2 linked regions of the Synechococcus elongatus PCC 11801 genome follow. The protein of the gene in region 2 interacts with the protein of the main gene of each other region in a pairwise test. Links are inferred from orthologs where the notes say so. Each region holds a gene or a part of one and is shown on either strand. Other genes may lie near its edges.

What was found. Proteins that work in one complex are often made in the same cells at the same time.
Region 1: the proteins of DOP62_RS08015 (region 2) and ctaD interact in binary tests that used the Escherichia coli proteins (3 or more experiments, as listed by UniProt). The link is inferred for Synechococcus elongatus PCC 11801 from one-to-one orthologs.

What each region holds. Positions count from the first base shown.
Region 1 is NZ_CP030139.2:1,802,659-1,810,008, reverse strand. Bases 2,823-5,710 are described here. They hold ctaD (cytochrome c oxidase subunit I), read right to left. Parts: upstream 5,136-5,710; coding sequence 3,510-5,135; downstream 2,823-3,509. Other genes in these bases: DOP62_RS08855 (cytochrome c oxidase subunit II), read right to left, coding at 5,184-5,710; DOP62_RS08865 (cytochrome c oxidase subunit 3), read right to left, coding at 2,887-3,474; DOP62_RS08870 (hypothetical protein), read left to right, coding at 2,823-2,877. Also shown: xth (exodeoxyribonuclease III), read left to right, coding at 1-58; thrS (threonine--tRNA ligase), read left to right, coding at 142-1,956; more of DOP62_RS08870, read left to right, coding at 2,386-2,822; more of DOP62_RS08855, read right to left, coding at 5,711-6,134; DOP62_RS08850 (COX15/CtaA family protein), read left to right, coding at 6,365-7,279; DOP62_RS08845 (heme o synthase), read left to right, coding at 7,239-7,350. UniProt on the Escherichia coli protein: Cytochrome bo(3) ubiquinol oxidase is the terminal enzyme in the aerobic respiratory chain of E.coli that predominates when cells are grown at high aeration.
Region 2 is NZ_CP030139.2:1,639,967-1,647,239, forward strand. The notes cover bases 1-2,811. They hold DOP62_RS08015 (pyridoxal phosphate-dependent aminotransferase), read right to left. Parts: upstream 2,090-2,811; coding sequence 911-2,089; downstream 1-910. Other genes in these bases: DOP62_RS08005 (hypothetical protein), read right to left, coding at 1-66; DOP62_RS08010 (GDSL-type esterase/lipase family protein), read right to left, coding at 115-822; DOP62_RS08020 (VOC family protein), read left to right, coding at 2,204-2,584; DOP62_RS08025 (uracil-DNA glycosylase), read left to right, coding at 2,623-2,811. Outside these bases: more of DOP62_RS08025, read left to right, coding at 2,812-3,330; DOP62_RS08030 (c-type cytochrome), read left to right, coding at 3,347-3,694; rplS (50S ribosomal protein L19), read right to left, coding at 4,187-4,549; DOP62_RS08050 (cupredoxin domain-containing protein), read left to right, coding at 4,657-5,118; DOP62_RS08055 (thylakoid membrane photosystem I accumulation factor), read left to right, coding at 5,285-5,830; DOP62_RS08060 (ATP-dependent Clp protease proteolytic subunit), read left to right, coding at 5,974-6,660; DOP62_RS08065 (ATP-dependent Clp protease proteolytic subunit), read left to right, coding at 6,703-7,273. UniProt on the Escherichia coli protein: Shows aminotransferase activity with methionine and histidine as substrates, and to a lesser extent also with phenylalanine.

The DNA of each region.
Region 1 (7,350 bases), 160 kb from region 2 along the record:
CTGGGAGAAGCCCAGCGACCATACCCCTGTTGTCCTAGAACTAGCCGATGAGTCTTGAGCGACAGGGAGAGGCGATCGCGCCGGTAGGATAGAACAGTCGCCTGCCTGTTGATTGGGCGTCACTGGATTCTTGTGCCCCTCATGGTTCAATCTGCTCCGTCTGCCGAAGCTATTCACCTGCCCAAAACCAGCGAGTCAGACCGACTCAAGCGCATCCGACACACGATGTCGCATGTGATGGCGATGGCAGTGCAAAAGCTCTTTCCCAAGGCGCAGGTCACGATTGGCCCTTGGACGGAGACAGGTTTTTACTACGACTTCGACACGCCGGAGCCATTTACTGAAGCTGATCTCAAGGCCATCAAAAAAGAGATGGCCAAGATCATCCAGCAAAAACTGCCAGTGATTTGCGAAGAAGTCAGCCGTGAAGAAGCTCAGCAGCGAATTTTAGCCTTAGGTGAACCCTATAAGCTGGAAATCCTTGAAGGATTGACGGAACCGATTACGCTCTACCACTTGGGCGATCGCTGGTGGGATCTCTGTGCCGGTCCTCACGTAGAAACGACGGCTGAACTGAATCCCAAGGCTTTTGATCTGGAGTCAGTAGCAGGTGCTTACTGGCGTGGCGACGAAACCAAAGCGCAGCTACAGCGGATCTACGGCACCGCTTGGGAAACACCAGAGCAACTGGCGGAGTACAAGCGCCGCAAGGAAGAAGCACTCAAACGCGATCACCGTAAGCTTGGTCGTGAGTTGGGATTGTTCCTGTTTACCGATCCAGTGGGACCGGGACTGCCGCTCTGGACGCCCAAAGGCACGATCCTGCGATCGACCCTTGAGGACTTTCTCAAGCAAGAGCAGTTAAAACGGGGCTATCAGCCTGTCGTAACGCCCCACTTAGCTCGAGTTGACCTCTTCAAAGTGTCCGGTCACTGGCAGAACTATCGCGAAGATATGTTCCCGCTGATGGCTGAGGACGATGAAGCTCGAGGGCTGGAGCAGGGGTTTGTCCTCAAACCGATGAACTGCCCCTTCCACATTCAGATCTACAAGAACGAATTACGCTCCTACCGTGAGCTACCGATTCGGTTTGCGGAGTTTGGGACGGTCTATCGCTACGAGCAGTCGGGTGAGCTCGGTGGTCTGACACGGGTTCGCGGCTTTACCGTCGACGACTCTCACTTGTTTGTTCGTCCAGATCAACTTGCTTCTGAGTTTTTGAGCGTCGTTGATCTAATTCTTTCGGTCTTCAAGGCGCTCAACCTCAAAAAATTCAAAGCTCGCCTCAGCTTCCGCGATCCGGCCTCTGACAAATACATTGGCTCCGATGATGTCTGGGAAAAAGCGGAGTCTGCGATTAAGGCGGCAGCCGACACACTCGGTATGGACTACTTCATCGGTGTTGGTGAAGCAGCTTTTTATGGTCCGAAGCTCGATTTCATCTTCCAAGATGCGCTCGATCGTGAGTGGCAGCTAGGAACGGTTCAGGTTGATTACAACTTGCCGGAGCGCTTTGATCTGGAATACGTGGCAGAAGACGGAAGCCGTCAGCGCCCTGTGATGATTCACCGTGCGCCGTTTGGTTCATTGGAACGGCTCATTGGCATTTTGATTGAGGAATATGCTGGCGATTTCCCTCTCTGGCTGGCACCGGAGCAGATTCGCCTGTTGCCAGTGACCGAAACAGTTCTGGATTATTGCAACCAAGTGGCGAGTCAATTGCAAGCCTTGGGCGTGCGTGTGCATGTTGATCAAAGTGGCGATCGCCTCGGCAAATTGATCCGCAATGCAGAGAAAGCGAAAATTCCTGTCATGGCTGTGGTTGGTGCTCAAGAAGCGGAAGCAGGCAGTCTCAGTATTCGGACTCGAGCCACGGGTGATCTTGGGAGTTTGACGGTTGCTGATCTTACCCAGCGATTGACAACTGCGATCGCAGAGAAACTGCCTCACCTGTAGTCACAAGTTTCTCAATGAGATTACGCTGACTACTCAAAATAGATCTCAGACACCGGATCGATAGAAAGCGAGCTATCTTGATTTGGATAATGGATTGCAACCTAGCAAGCCAAGGTCACCTTTGGCACAATTAGCGATTGCATATCATTGGCAGTCGCTGTACTGTCTGCAACCTTTCTTAAAGGATTATGAATATGTAGAGTCGAGTGCCACACAGTTGGGCTTTAAGGCAGCACACTAAGAACACTAGACTGCAACCGTGTGTCAAAAATGAGTCTTGGGCCTCAACCGTTTGGTCAAGCTTTCCCTCATGAAGGTGAGCCGAAGCAGTCACCCGCTGCAGCACAGTCGCAACCTCAGCCTTCTCAAGAACAGCAAGCTGCGTCTGTCCGGCGTGCTTTGGGTGAGCATCTAGTTCTTGGTGGATTCTTGACTACACGTCAACTACAGGCAGCTCTACAAGATCAGTTCTGTGATGTCAACCCAACGGCCAAGCGACTAGGTGAGATTTTAGTTAGCTATGGTTGGGTTTCAGGGAAAGTCATTGATTTTTTCCTCCGATATCGATCGCATCACCTGATTCAACCGGGTAAACAACTAGGGGATTACCTTTTAGATCTCGGCATTATTTCGCGAGAAGATCTCGATAAAGCTCTACGCCTCCAAAAAACGAGCTATCGAGGTCATCCACTCGGTCAAATCTTAGTTAAATTTGGCTTGGTTAAAAAACAAACGATTGATTATTTAGTAGAGTCAATCATCAAGCCAGAACTCCTGCGCCTCAGTCAAAAGTGGAAGGGGCAGGATAGTAATCATGATCTTCCACAAGTTAATGCTTCTCCTCAAGTCGATGAAGAGATTTACTATGATGAACTGACACCTTTTTCAGAGGCATTTAGCCCTTTCAAAAAGAATCACTGACTACTTTAATTAGAGTAGATAAAGTAATACGAACAAAACAATCCAGACAATATCAACAAAGTGCCAGTAAATTTCAGCAGCTTCGATTCCAAAGTGATGCTTAGCTGAGTAATGATTGGGTTGCCGCGATCGCCAAAGCACTGCCAAAATTGCGAGCAAACCGACTAATACGTGCAAACCGTGGAAGCCAGTGAGTGCATAGAAAGTGCTGGCAAAGAGGTTATCTCTTAATCCAAAAGATAGCTGACTATATTCATAGATCTGACCAGCTAGAAAAACAGCTCCCATTAGAGCTGTAATGCCAAAATACCGCTGCACGCCCTTGACATCGTCTTTCTTGATTGCATCTTCAGCGCCATGAATTACAAAGCTGCTACTAATCAAAATGGTTGTGTTGATAGCTGGAACGAGTAACTCTAGCTCCGGCATTTGCTCCGGTGGTAGCGAATTGACAGCACGGAACGTTAAATAAGCAGCAAATAATCCTAAGAAGATCATCCCTTCTGCAACTAAGAAGAGAATCAGTCCAAAAATCCGATGATCGGGATGAGCCTCTTCTAAATGGGAATGCTTGGGAGCTTCAAGAGTGGTTGTCATGAGAGATGCCGATGATTTATTGCGTGAAGTAGGGCTTAAGACTGACTAATTTTGCGATCGCCATAACCATAGGGTTTAGTGACTAATGGCGCTTCTCCCACCCAATTCTCAACGGGCGGGGGGGAACTAGTCAGCCATTCCGGTGTAATTCCACCCCAAGGATTAGACCCTGCCTTAGCACCAGCAATCCAGCTCCAAACGGCATTGACTAGGAAGGGAATCGTCGAGATAGCCAAAATAAATGAGCCGATTGAGCAAATGAGATTAACGGTTGCAAATTGAGGATCGTATTCAGCAACTCGGCGGGGCATGCCTTGTAAACCTAACCAGTGCATTGGTAAGAAGCAGAGGTTGAAACCGATCAGTGTCAGAAAGAAGTGGGTTTTCCCCCAGCCTTCGTTCAGCAGACGACCCGTCATTTTAGGAAACCAGTGATAGATGCCTGCATAGAGGCCAAAGACACTACCCCCAAAGAGAACGTAGTGAAAATGAGCCACAACAAAATAGGTGTCGTGGACATGGATGTCTACCGGAACTGAAGCGAGCATGATGCCGCTAAGGCCACCGATAACAAACATCGAAATAAAGCCAACACCAAACAGCAGTGCGCTGGTTAGTTGGAGCTTACCGCCCCAAAGTGTTGCCAGCCAACTAAAAACTTTGATGCCCGTAGGAACAGCAATGATCATGGTGGCGATCATGAAAAACATGCGCAACCAGGGGGGTGTTCCGCTGGTGAACATATGGTGTGCCCAGACAATTAGGCTCAAAAAGGTAATCGCTAGACTGGAATAGGCGATCGCTTGATAACCAAAAATTGGTTTGCGTGCATGAACCGGCAGAATCTCAGAAATCATGCCGAAAACAGGCAGGATCATAATATAGACGGCCGGATGAGAATAAAACCAGAATAGATGCTGATAAACGACTGGATTACCACCGCCTGAAGGGTTAAAGAAATTAGTACCCACCATCAAATCAAAGCTAAGCAGAATCAATGCGCCTGCAAGAACTGGCGTTGATAAAATCGCCATGATGGATGTGGATAGCATTGCCCAACAAAAGAGGGGCATCTGATTTAAACCTAAGCCGGGCCGACGCATCTTGATGATCGTGGTAGCGAAATTAATCGCACCCAGAATTGAGGAAGTCCCCAGCAGTAAGACGCTGAGAATCCAAATCATTTCACCCGTTTTACCGCTCACTAAGCTCAGCGGTGGATAGGACGTCCAACCAGCACTTGGAGCTTCAATCAGAAAACTCGCAATTAGCAAAATTCCGGCTGGAGGCAGGAGCCAAAAAGCAACAGCATTAAGCTTCGGGAAAGCCATGTCGCGTGCGCCGATTAACAAGGGAATGAGATAGTTCCCAAAGGCACCGCTACCTGCTGGCACGATCCAGAGAAAGATCATGACTGTGGCATGGACAGTAAAAAGTTGGTTGTATAGCTCTCTACTGACAACATCGACGGTTGGGGTTGCTAGCTCAAGCCGCACAGCTGTCGCGAGTGCACCTCCGATCAAATAGAAAATGAATGTTAGTACGAGGTACTGAATCCCAATCACTTTGTGATCGGTGCTGAAGCCAAAGTATTCTCTCCAGCCAATACTGCTTTTGATTTCTTCGGGAGACTGATCGGGAAGAAAAGTGGTAGTTGTCATGAATTTAACTAAAGAGTCAACAAACAATCCAAAAGCTGGACTTGATACCTAGAGAGAAGCTGCAAGCTGATGGAGATGATGGATGTGTTCTGGTGCAACTTGAAGGTCTAAAGCAGCCGTTGCCTCTTCGAGCCGGCTGGGTAGAACAGTGGCGGTTGCTGTTTGTGATTGAATCCAGCGATCGTAATCTTCTGGTGTCTCGACAATCACCTGGCTTCGCATGGCTCCGTGATAGCTGCCGCAGAGCTCTGCACAAATGATTGGAAAAGTTCCCACTTGTGTTGGTGTAAATTGCAGTCGAGTCTGCTCGCCGGGAATAGCATCTTGCTTGAGACGAAACTGCGGCACCCAGAAGGCATGAATCACATCTTGAGCCTCAATGTCTAGCTGAACACTTTTGCCGAGTGGCAAATGTAATTCGCCCGCAATAATGTTCTGGTCGGGATAGTTAAAAATCCAAGCAAACTGGAGACCTTTAACATTGACAGTGACATCGGGTTGTTGAGCTGTAGGAGTCCCAAGTCCCGCTGAAACTCGTGGCATGTCCGCTGTCTCTTCCGCAGTAGAACTAGGAAGCTCTGCCGCGATCGCGGCAGAGCTGGGGTGAGCATGCGCCATATGGCTACCACCGCCATGACCAACGGAAAGTCCTCCCATCGTGGTGTAAACACTAAAGCTATAGACAGAAAGACCTAAAACAATCACGACAGGAATGCCTGTCCAGAGAATTTCAAGCGCTAGATTGCCATGGACCGGTGCGGCATCTGTCGCGTCGTTGGGCTGACGACGAAAGCGCCAAAGAGTAACAAAAATCAGCCCTTGAACCAGCAAAAAGAGGCCAGTTGCAATCGTCATCATCGTGTTGAACAAACCATCGACGAGTGGTGCGTCATTCGCTGCTGCTGTTGGCAGCAAGCCATGGTTTTGTCCATACCAGAGACTGAGGCAGGTAATAGCAACCCCTGCCAGAAGCGTCAAAATATTGCTGGGAATTGCCACGGCCAATCTTCCTGCGCAGGTGCCCCAATCTTAACGACTGTTCCTTGCTAGGCAGAGGATTCATTTACTAAAGATGACAATATTTTTCGATTTCCTTTGGGATCACTCCTGTCGTTGGTGTACAACGATACGTGTTTTGTCACTATTTGTAAGTTAGCCAGAGAAAAATCGTAGGATCTCTATCTTTTTGAAGATTTAGCGTTAGGCTTCGACTACATCAGGTGAGGAGTATGACGACCTCAATTGCCTCTCAACTTAAGCGCTTGTGCGGACATTTGGCGATCGCCACTTGGCTGTTGATTGGCATTGGCGGAGCGACCCGTGTCATGAATGCTGGCCTTGCTTGTCCAGACTGGCCTCTTTGCTATGGGTCGTGGCTGCCATGGCAGCAGTTCAACCTGCAGGTGTTTCTTGAGTGGTTTCATCGCCTTGATGCAGCTGGCTTGGGGCTTGGAACATTGGTTTTAGTGGTTCTTGGCTGGCGATCGCGATCGCAACTACCGAGCTGGTGGCCTTGGGCTGCAACGAGCTGTCTGGTGCTGATTGGTCTGCAAGCGACTCTTGGTGCCCTGACTGTGACGGAGCTGTTGCGCTTTGATATCGTGACCGCTCACCTCGGCACTGCCCTGTTGTTCTTGGTCAGTTTGCTAGGACTTAAAGCTGCACTTCAGCCGCGATCGCCCATGACTGCAGAGCCGGCTGTACCGCTTCCATTTATTGCGCTGGCTGCGATTGCAGTTTATGTCCAGTGCTTGTTGGGTGCGTTGGTTGGCTCACGTTGGGCAGTGCATCAGTGCCTTGCTGGGTCGCAGTTATGTGGCGTTCTTCAAAGCCACTTATGGGGTGTTTTGCCAACGACCCTTGTGATTGCCTGCCTTGCAGGTGTGGCTTGGTGGTGGGGTCAGCGCCGCTGGGCAAGTCAGCTTGGGGGCTTACTGAGCCTGCAATTGCTCTTGGGCTGGGGCACCTATCACTGGCACCTGCAAATTGAACCTTTGACTGTTGGTCACCAGATGGTGGGGGCAGCTCTGTTGGGTTTCTTGGCCAGCTCTGGCTTCCGAGCACATTTCAGCCCTCTGTCATCTGTCCCTGAGGAGAGTATGTATGACGTTAAGCAGCGACAGCAGACTGAGGTTCCCGCTTGAGGAAATTGCTGCTCAGCTTCTGGCTTATTGGCAGCTCACGAAGCCGCGAATCATCCTGCTCCTGCTGATCA
Region 2 (7,273 bases):
CGCTTCCTCCGTCGGCTCGGCAGCAGCCAAAGGATGGAGGAATTGCGGCGTTTCTTGTTCTGACATCAGGGCCTAGGGCAGACAGCAGATTGGTTGCAGTTTAGCGGAGGGCTGTCACAAATGGGTGACGCTGGTTCGGACGCTGGCGATCTCAGCGGCCAAGCTCGGCTGGCTCAGCAACTGCTGTAAGGGTTCCCAAGCTTGCACCTCTTCGTATATGGCGCGGTAGCCACTGACGTTGGGATGCAGCCCATCGGGACCTAGGCAAGACTGCCACCAACCCTCACCCAGCTCCCACCAGCGGCTGAACAAGTCGAGATAGGGGAGCTGTAGCTCCTCACAGGCATGCTGCGTGATTGCGGTGTATTCCCGCTGATCCTCATGGTTAAACCAGAGGCAGTCTGCAAAAGGCATCTGGGCTTCGCATACTGGCACCATGCCGATCACGAGGGTCGGCGCGAGCGATCTTGCTTCCTGCAGCAAGGCTTGGATTGCCTCCGCAAAGCGATCGCGCGGACACATTTGGCGTCCCTGACGGGAACCGATGCGGGCGGAATCATTAACGCCGACCGAGAGCAGGATGACATCCGGTTGCTGGCGACGCAGTTCACCCCGACAGCGAAATTCGGCTTGCAGCCGTTGCTGAACTTGCTCGACTCCATCACCACGGACGCCGAGGTTGTAGAGCACTGGGCCGGGGCGATCGGGGCGCATCCACTGGCGGCGCAATCGTTCCACCCAGCCACCCCCTTCGGGATCACCGTAGCCATAAACCGTGCTGTCCCCGATCGCGATCCAACGCTGCGGGACAAGCGGTCGCATTGTCGAACCCATCGCTCACTAAGCAAAAGTGCTGATCAAGATAGCACCTCGTCTCAGGTCACGGTGGACAAGACCTCGCAATGCGGCCTTAAACCGAGACACCAAGCAGGCTTTTTTGGAACTGGTAGAGTCGTTCCAGACCCTTTTCAATCGTCTGACAGTCGGTGGCATAGGAGAGCCGGATACTGCAATCGTCGCCAAAGGCAATACCGGGAACAGCCGCAACTTGATGCTGCTCTAGCAGTTGACGGCAATAGCTCATCGAGTCGAGGCCAGTTTTGCTGATATCCACAAAGACGTAGAACGCGCCTTCGGGGACAGGGCAGGATAAGCCGGCAATCTGGTTGAGGCCCTCTAAAATCAACTGGCGACGCTTAGTAAAAGCAGCCAACATTTCGGCCACACAGTCCTGAGATCCCTGCAAGGCCGCGATCGCACCGTACTGGGCAAAGGTGCAGACATTGGAGGTGCTGTGGCTTTGCAGTGAGGCAGCAGCAGAGATCAGTTCGCTGGGTCCTGCCAGATAGCCAACCCGCCAACCCGTCATCGAGTAGGCTTTGGCGAAGCCGTTGCTGATCAAGGTCCGATCAAAGCAGGCTGGGCTCAAGCTGCCAATGCTGTGGTGTTCGGCACCGTCATAGAGGATCTTTTCGTAGATCTCATCGGAGACGACCCAAAAGTCGTGGGCTTCGATGATCGGCGCGATCGCTTCCAGCTCTTGCCGGCTATAAACCATCCCCGTGGGATTGGAGGGGGAATTCAGCACTAGCAGTCGTGTCCGAGGCGTAATGGCTTCTGCCAATTGCTGCGGCTGGAGCTTAAAGCCGTCGCTCGCTAGAGTCTCGACAATGACGGGGACACCGCCCGCCAGCTTGACCATTTCGGGATAGCTCAACCAGTAAGGCGCGGGGATAATCACCTCATCACCGGGATCGAGCAGCACCTGCATCAGGTTGTAGAGTGACTGCTTACCGCCATTGGTCACGAGGACATTGGAGGCTTGGTAATCGAGCCCGTTGTCACCACGAAGTTTTTGAGCGATCGCCTCTCGCAGGGCAGGTTCGCCAGCCGCTGGGCCATAACGAGTCTTACCCTCCGCCAAGGCTTGGGCTGCCGCATTACGGATATGCAGAGGCGTTTCAAAGTCAGGCTCACCGGCGCTAAAGCTGCAGACATCCAGGCCCTCAGCTTTCATTGCTTTAGCTTGGGCAGCGATCGCGAGAGTCAACGATGGTGACACTCGCCCCACACGCTCGGATAGTTTCATGAAAGCGACTGGCGGCGCAGGCGGCAAAAAAGGCAATCTTTCGATCTTACGGTCTTGGCTTGCTCCGCGACGCATCAATTTTTGAAGAATTTGCAGTTGTGACTGGCAGAACCCATGCTCACCCTTGAAATGACCTTAGCTGTTCAGAACCTTGTGGCGATGCAGGCGTTTTATACGGCGCTGTTGGGCAGCGATCCACAGGTGGTTTGGGGCGATCGCTATGCTGGCTTTCAAATTTATGGTCAGCGGTTGGGATTATTCCGGCCCCGCACCGAGGAGCGCGATCGCTGGCGATCGGCACAGGGGGCTTGGAGTCTCTGTCTCTATGTACCTGACTTGGAAGCGGCTTGTCAGACCGTGCTGGCAGCTGGTGGTCAAATCGAATCAGCGGCGATCGCGGAAACCTACGGTCGGGAATGTTACGCCCGAGATCCCGAGGGTAACCGCCTGCTGCTCTGTCAGGGTGAGCCACCGGTTGCCCTCCCAGATCCCTAGCCCGCTTAAGATCGAGCCAGCGATCGCAATCTGGGGCTATGAGCGAGGATCAAATCAGTCTGTTCGACTTGGGGGTTGCAGCCGAACCTGTGGCCGTTGCCCCAGCCACGGTCGATCGCGCAGCAATTCCAACGAGCGCCAGTGTCCCGATTCCTGCAGGAACTTTTAGCACAGTTGAAGAACTGGTTGAGCCCTGTAACGCTTGCCAGCGCTGTGGGTTGGGTCAAACTCGCACCCATGCGGTGGTGGGGCGCGGCAATCCCCAAGCCAAGCTGATGGTGATCGGTGAAGGCCCCGGCGAGAACGAAGATCTACAGGGCTTACCGTTCGTCGGCAAAGCGGGACAACTGCTCGATCGCATTTTGGCGGCGGTCAGCCTCGACAGCAATCGTGATGTCTACATCGCCAACATCGTCAAATGTCGGCCACCTGGGAACCGCAAGCCCACGCCCGAAGAAATGGCTGCCTGTGTGCCCTACTTGCAAGAGCAAGTGCGGCTTGTCCAACCGCAGATCATCCTCTTGGCGGGTGCAACGGCAGTGCAAGGGCTGCTGGGTGACAAGCGAGGTATTACCAAAATTCGTGGCCTCTGGATGGAATGGCAAGGCATTGCCTGTATGCCCGTCTTCCACCCGGCCTATCTCCTGCGCAATCCGTCCAAGGAGCAAGGCAGCCCCAAATGGCTGATGTGGCAGGACATCCAAGAAGTCAAACGCCGCCTTGATGAATTGTCCGCAACCCCCTAAGCCCTCGAGAACTGTCATGAACCGCTTGTTGCGATCGCTCTTCACGGCTCTCTGCCTGCTGCTCTGTGGGCTGACTATCGCCCCAATTCCCACTCAGGCTGCACCGGCAACTGGAGCAGCGCTGTTTGAGGCGCAGTGCGTCGGTTGCCACATTGGCGGCGGCAATATTATTCGCCGGGGCAAAACCCTACAACTCAAAGCCTTGCAAAAAAATGGTTACGACACTGCTGAAGCGATCGCGACGATTGTCAGCCAAGGCAAAAACAACATGTCCGCCTACAGCGATCGCCTCAGCCCCGAGGAAATTGCAGCAGTGTCAGCCTATGTGCTGGAACAAGCCAACGCGGGCTGGCCTCGGTCATAACCGCTGAGTGCTGCGGAAAGCTGTCAAAAGAGTTGGAGGAAAGCTAGCCTTCTTCCAACTACAGGAAACTAACTTTCTAGATTTTGATTAGAACGGGACTGACGGGGCTCGAACCCGCAACTTCCGCCGTGACAGGGCGGTGCTCTAACCGATTGAACTACAGTCCCAATTGCATCTCATTACTGAGCGCATGAATAATCATGCCTGTCTTGCCAAACGGTGTCAAGCCTTTGCGGCAAAGTTTTTGTGCCCCTTAGGCGTCTTCGACTCGATAGCCCGTCAATTGCCATCAAAAGGACAGCGATCGCTCATGACAGGGGCGATCGCAAGATAAAACAAAACCCCCAGCCCTACGACTGGAGGTTTCTAGAAACGCGCCCTGGAGGACTTGAACCCCCGACATCAGGTTTTGGAGACCTGCGTTCTACCAACTGAACTAAGAGCGCAAACGCAGAGGCAAAAGCCTCTTGCATTGTATCGGATGGCGATCGCTTAGATCGAGCGATCGAAGCGCTGTTTGACGCGGGTTGCTTTGCCCACGCGATCGCGCAGGTAGTACAGCTTCGCCCGACGCACTTTACCGCGACGGAGAACTTGCACGTTAGCAACGGATGGCGAGTGAAGCAGGAAGACCCGCTCAACACCGACGCCTTGGAAGATGCGGCGAACGGTGATGCTCTCGTTGATACCGCCACCACTGTTGGCGATTACAACACCTTCATACGGCTGTACGCGCTCTTTGCCACCCTCTTGGATGCGAACGCCCACTTTGACCGTGTCACCGACGTAGATCGTCGGCAAGTCCGACTTGGTGTATTCCGCTTCGATAGAGCGGATGATTTCTTGGGCGCCCATAGACCCGCTGTAAAACTCACAGTCCACTAGCTTAGCGAAGTTGATTGGCGCTTGTCTAGAGGGGGAACGCTAAAAATACCTTCGTTCGCAGCTTTGAGGATAGCGCCATGGGTCACCTTTGGTCTCTGCGGAAGCCGCAAGGGCTGCGCCACTGGCTGCTCTGGCTGGCGATTGTCCTCTGGGCTGCTTGGTTCTGCTGGCCCAGACCCGCGATCGCGGCTGCCGTCCGCCAAAGTATCAGCATTGATTTAGGAAATGCCGCAGGTGAGTTGCGCTTTTTCCCCAATCAACTCCGGCTCAAAGCGGGGCAACCCTACGAATTGACCCTGCGCAATCCCAGTCCGCTCAAGCACTACTTCACCGCCAAAGACTTCAGTGATGCCATCTGGACCCGAAAAGTGGATGCCGGTGGAGTCGAAGTTAAGGGCAACATTCGGGAGCTAGAGCTACGCCCCAGTAGTGAAGCGGTTTGGCAATTCACGCCTGAACGGCCAGGCCAATATGACCTACGCTGTCGTATCGCTGGTCATACCGAAGCTGGGATGACGGGTCAGTTGATTGTTGAGTAACCAATGAGAAGCCTCTCGGGCGATCGCAGCGGGATCTTGCAAGGCGGTTCAGCATGGAGTTTCAGCGGGCTGCTGTCTGTTCAATCACTTGCCCTCAGCAGCTTTAATTTCGGGGCGATCAGTATCTGAGGGAGAATAAAGACCCACCGCTGTCAATGTGCTGGTTATGCGTCGCTTCGTTCTCTGCTGCTTGACCGTCCTGATCTTGGGGATGAGCTATTTCTGGTCGCCCGCAGCGCAGGCCAGCCTGCAAGACGATCGCTTTGACGGCAACATCTTTGCGCTCTATGCCGGTAATGGGTCGCTGGTGCCGCCTCGGATGCCGCTCAGTCAGGCGATCGCAGAGCACCGCCCCTCCTTGCTGGTCTTTTATTTAGATGACAGCCGGGATTGCAAGCAGTTCGCCAGTGTGGTTTCGCAGCTACAAGCGCCCTACGGTCGGGCGGTGGAGTTCATCCCCGTCAATGCCGACACGCTGCTGGGCGATCGCCCCAAAGATCAAACAGAGGCTGGCTTCTATTACCAAGGTGTGGTGCCTCAAGTCGTTGTCTTCGATCAGCAAGGCAAGGTTCGCCTCAATCAAACAGGGCTAGTAGCCTACGACGCGATCGATGATGCGATGCGATCGATTCTCGATCTCCCTGCACGATCGCAGACGGAGACGACGCGTCCTCGGATCCTCAACGAGATCAACACAGAGTTGGTTCAGTAGCAGACGACCAACGGAGAAGGGCGATCGCTGTTTACGGTGCAGCCCGTTCTGATCCCGAGAATCGCCAACTCCCGTCAGACAGCGAGTGGCAGGCAAAGCGGGCGCTAGACTGAAGAGACGTCGCTCAGCGGAACCGCTTGGCTATGCTCGGATCGATTCAAGCAGTGCAGGCACCCTACTACGGGGATGTGTCCTACCGGACGCCGCCACCAGACCTGCCCTCGTTGCTGCTCAAAGAGCGGATTATCTACCTCGGCATGCCGTTGTTCTCGTCTGACGATGTCAAGCGGCAAGTGGGTTTCGATGTGACGGAGCTGATCATTGCTCAGCTGCTCTATCTGGAATTCGATAACCCCGAGAAGCCGATTTACTTCTACATCAACTCCACCGGTACCTCTTGGTACACCGGCGATGCGATCGGCTACGAAACCGAAGCTTTCGCGATTTGCGACACGATGCGCTACATCAAGCCGCCCGTACACACCATCTGTATCGGTCAGGCGATGGGCACCGCCGCGATGATTCTCTCGGGTGGTACGCCGGGCAACCGCGCCAGCTTGCCCCACGCCACGATCGTGCTCAACCAACCCCGCACCGGCGCTCAAGGCCAAGCCTCGGATATTCAAATCCGAGCTAAAGAAGTGCTGGCCAACAAGCGCACGATGCTGGAAATCTTTGCCCGCAACACCGGTCAAGATCCAGAGCGCTTAGCGCGTGACACCGATCGCATGCTTTATATGACTCCGGCTCAGGCCGTGGAGTATGGCTTGATCGATCGCGTTCTCGACAGCCGCAAAGATCTGCCCGCGCCGTTGCCGAGCTTCTCCTAGTCTTCCGACCGTCTTCGTCCTGTCCTCCACCCATCCTGCGCTATGCCTATTGGAGTCCCGAGCGTTCCCTACCGTCTTCCAGGGAGCAGCTTTGAACGCTGGATCGATATCTACAACCGCTTGGCGATGGAGCGGATCATCTTCCTCGGGCAGGAAGTGACCGACGGTTTGGCCAACAGCATCGTCGCGCAGCTGCTCTACCTCGACTCGGAAGACTTCAGCAAGCCGATCTACCTCTACATCAATTCGCCCGGTGGCTCAGTCACAGCGGGCATGGCCATCTACGACACGATGCAATACATCAAGTCGCCGGTGATCACCATCTGCTTGGGCTTGGCCGCATCGATGGGTGCATTCCTGCTCTGCGCTGGCAACAAAGGCAAACGGCTGGCCCTGCCCCACTCGCGGATCATGATTCACCAACCGCTGGGTGGCACGGGTCGTCGTCAGGCTTCGGATATTGAAATCGAGGCCAAAGAGATCCTGCGGATCAAAAAACTGCTGAACCAAATCATGGCCGATCGCACCGGTCAGCCTCTCGAAAAAATTGAGAAGGACACCGATCGCGACTACTTCATGTCGGCGGAAGAAGCACGGGAGTACGGCCTGATTG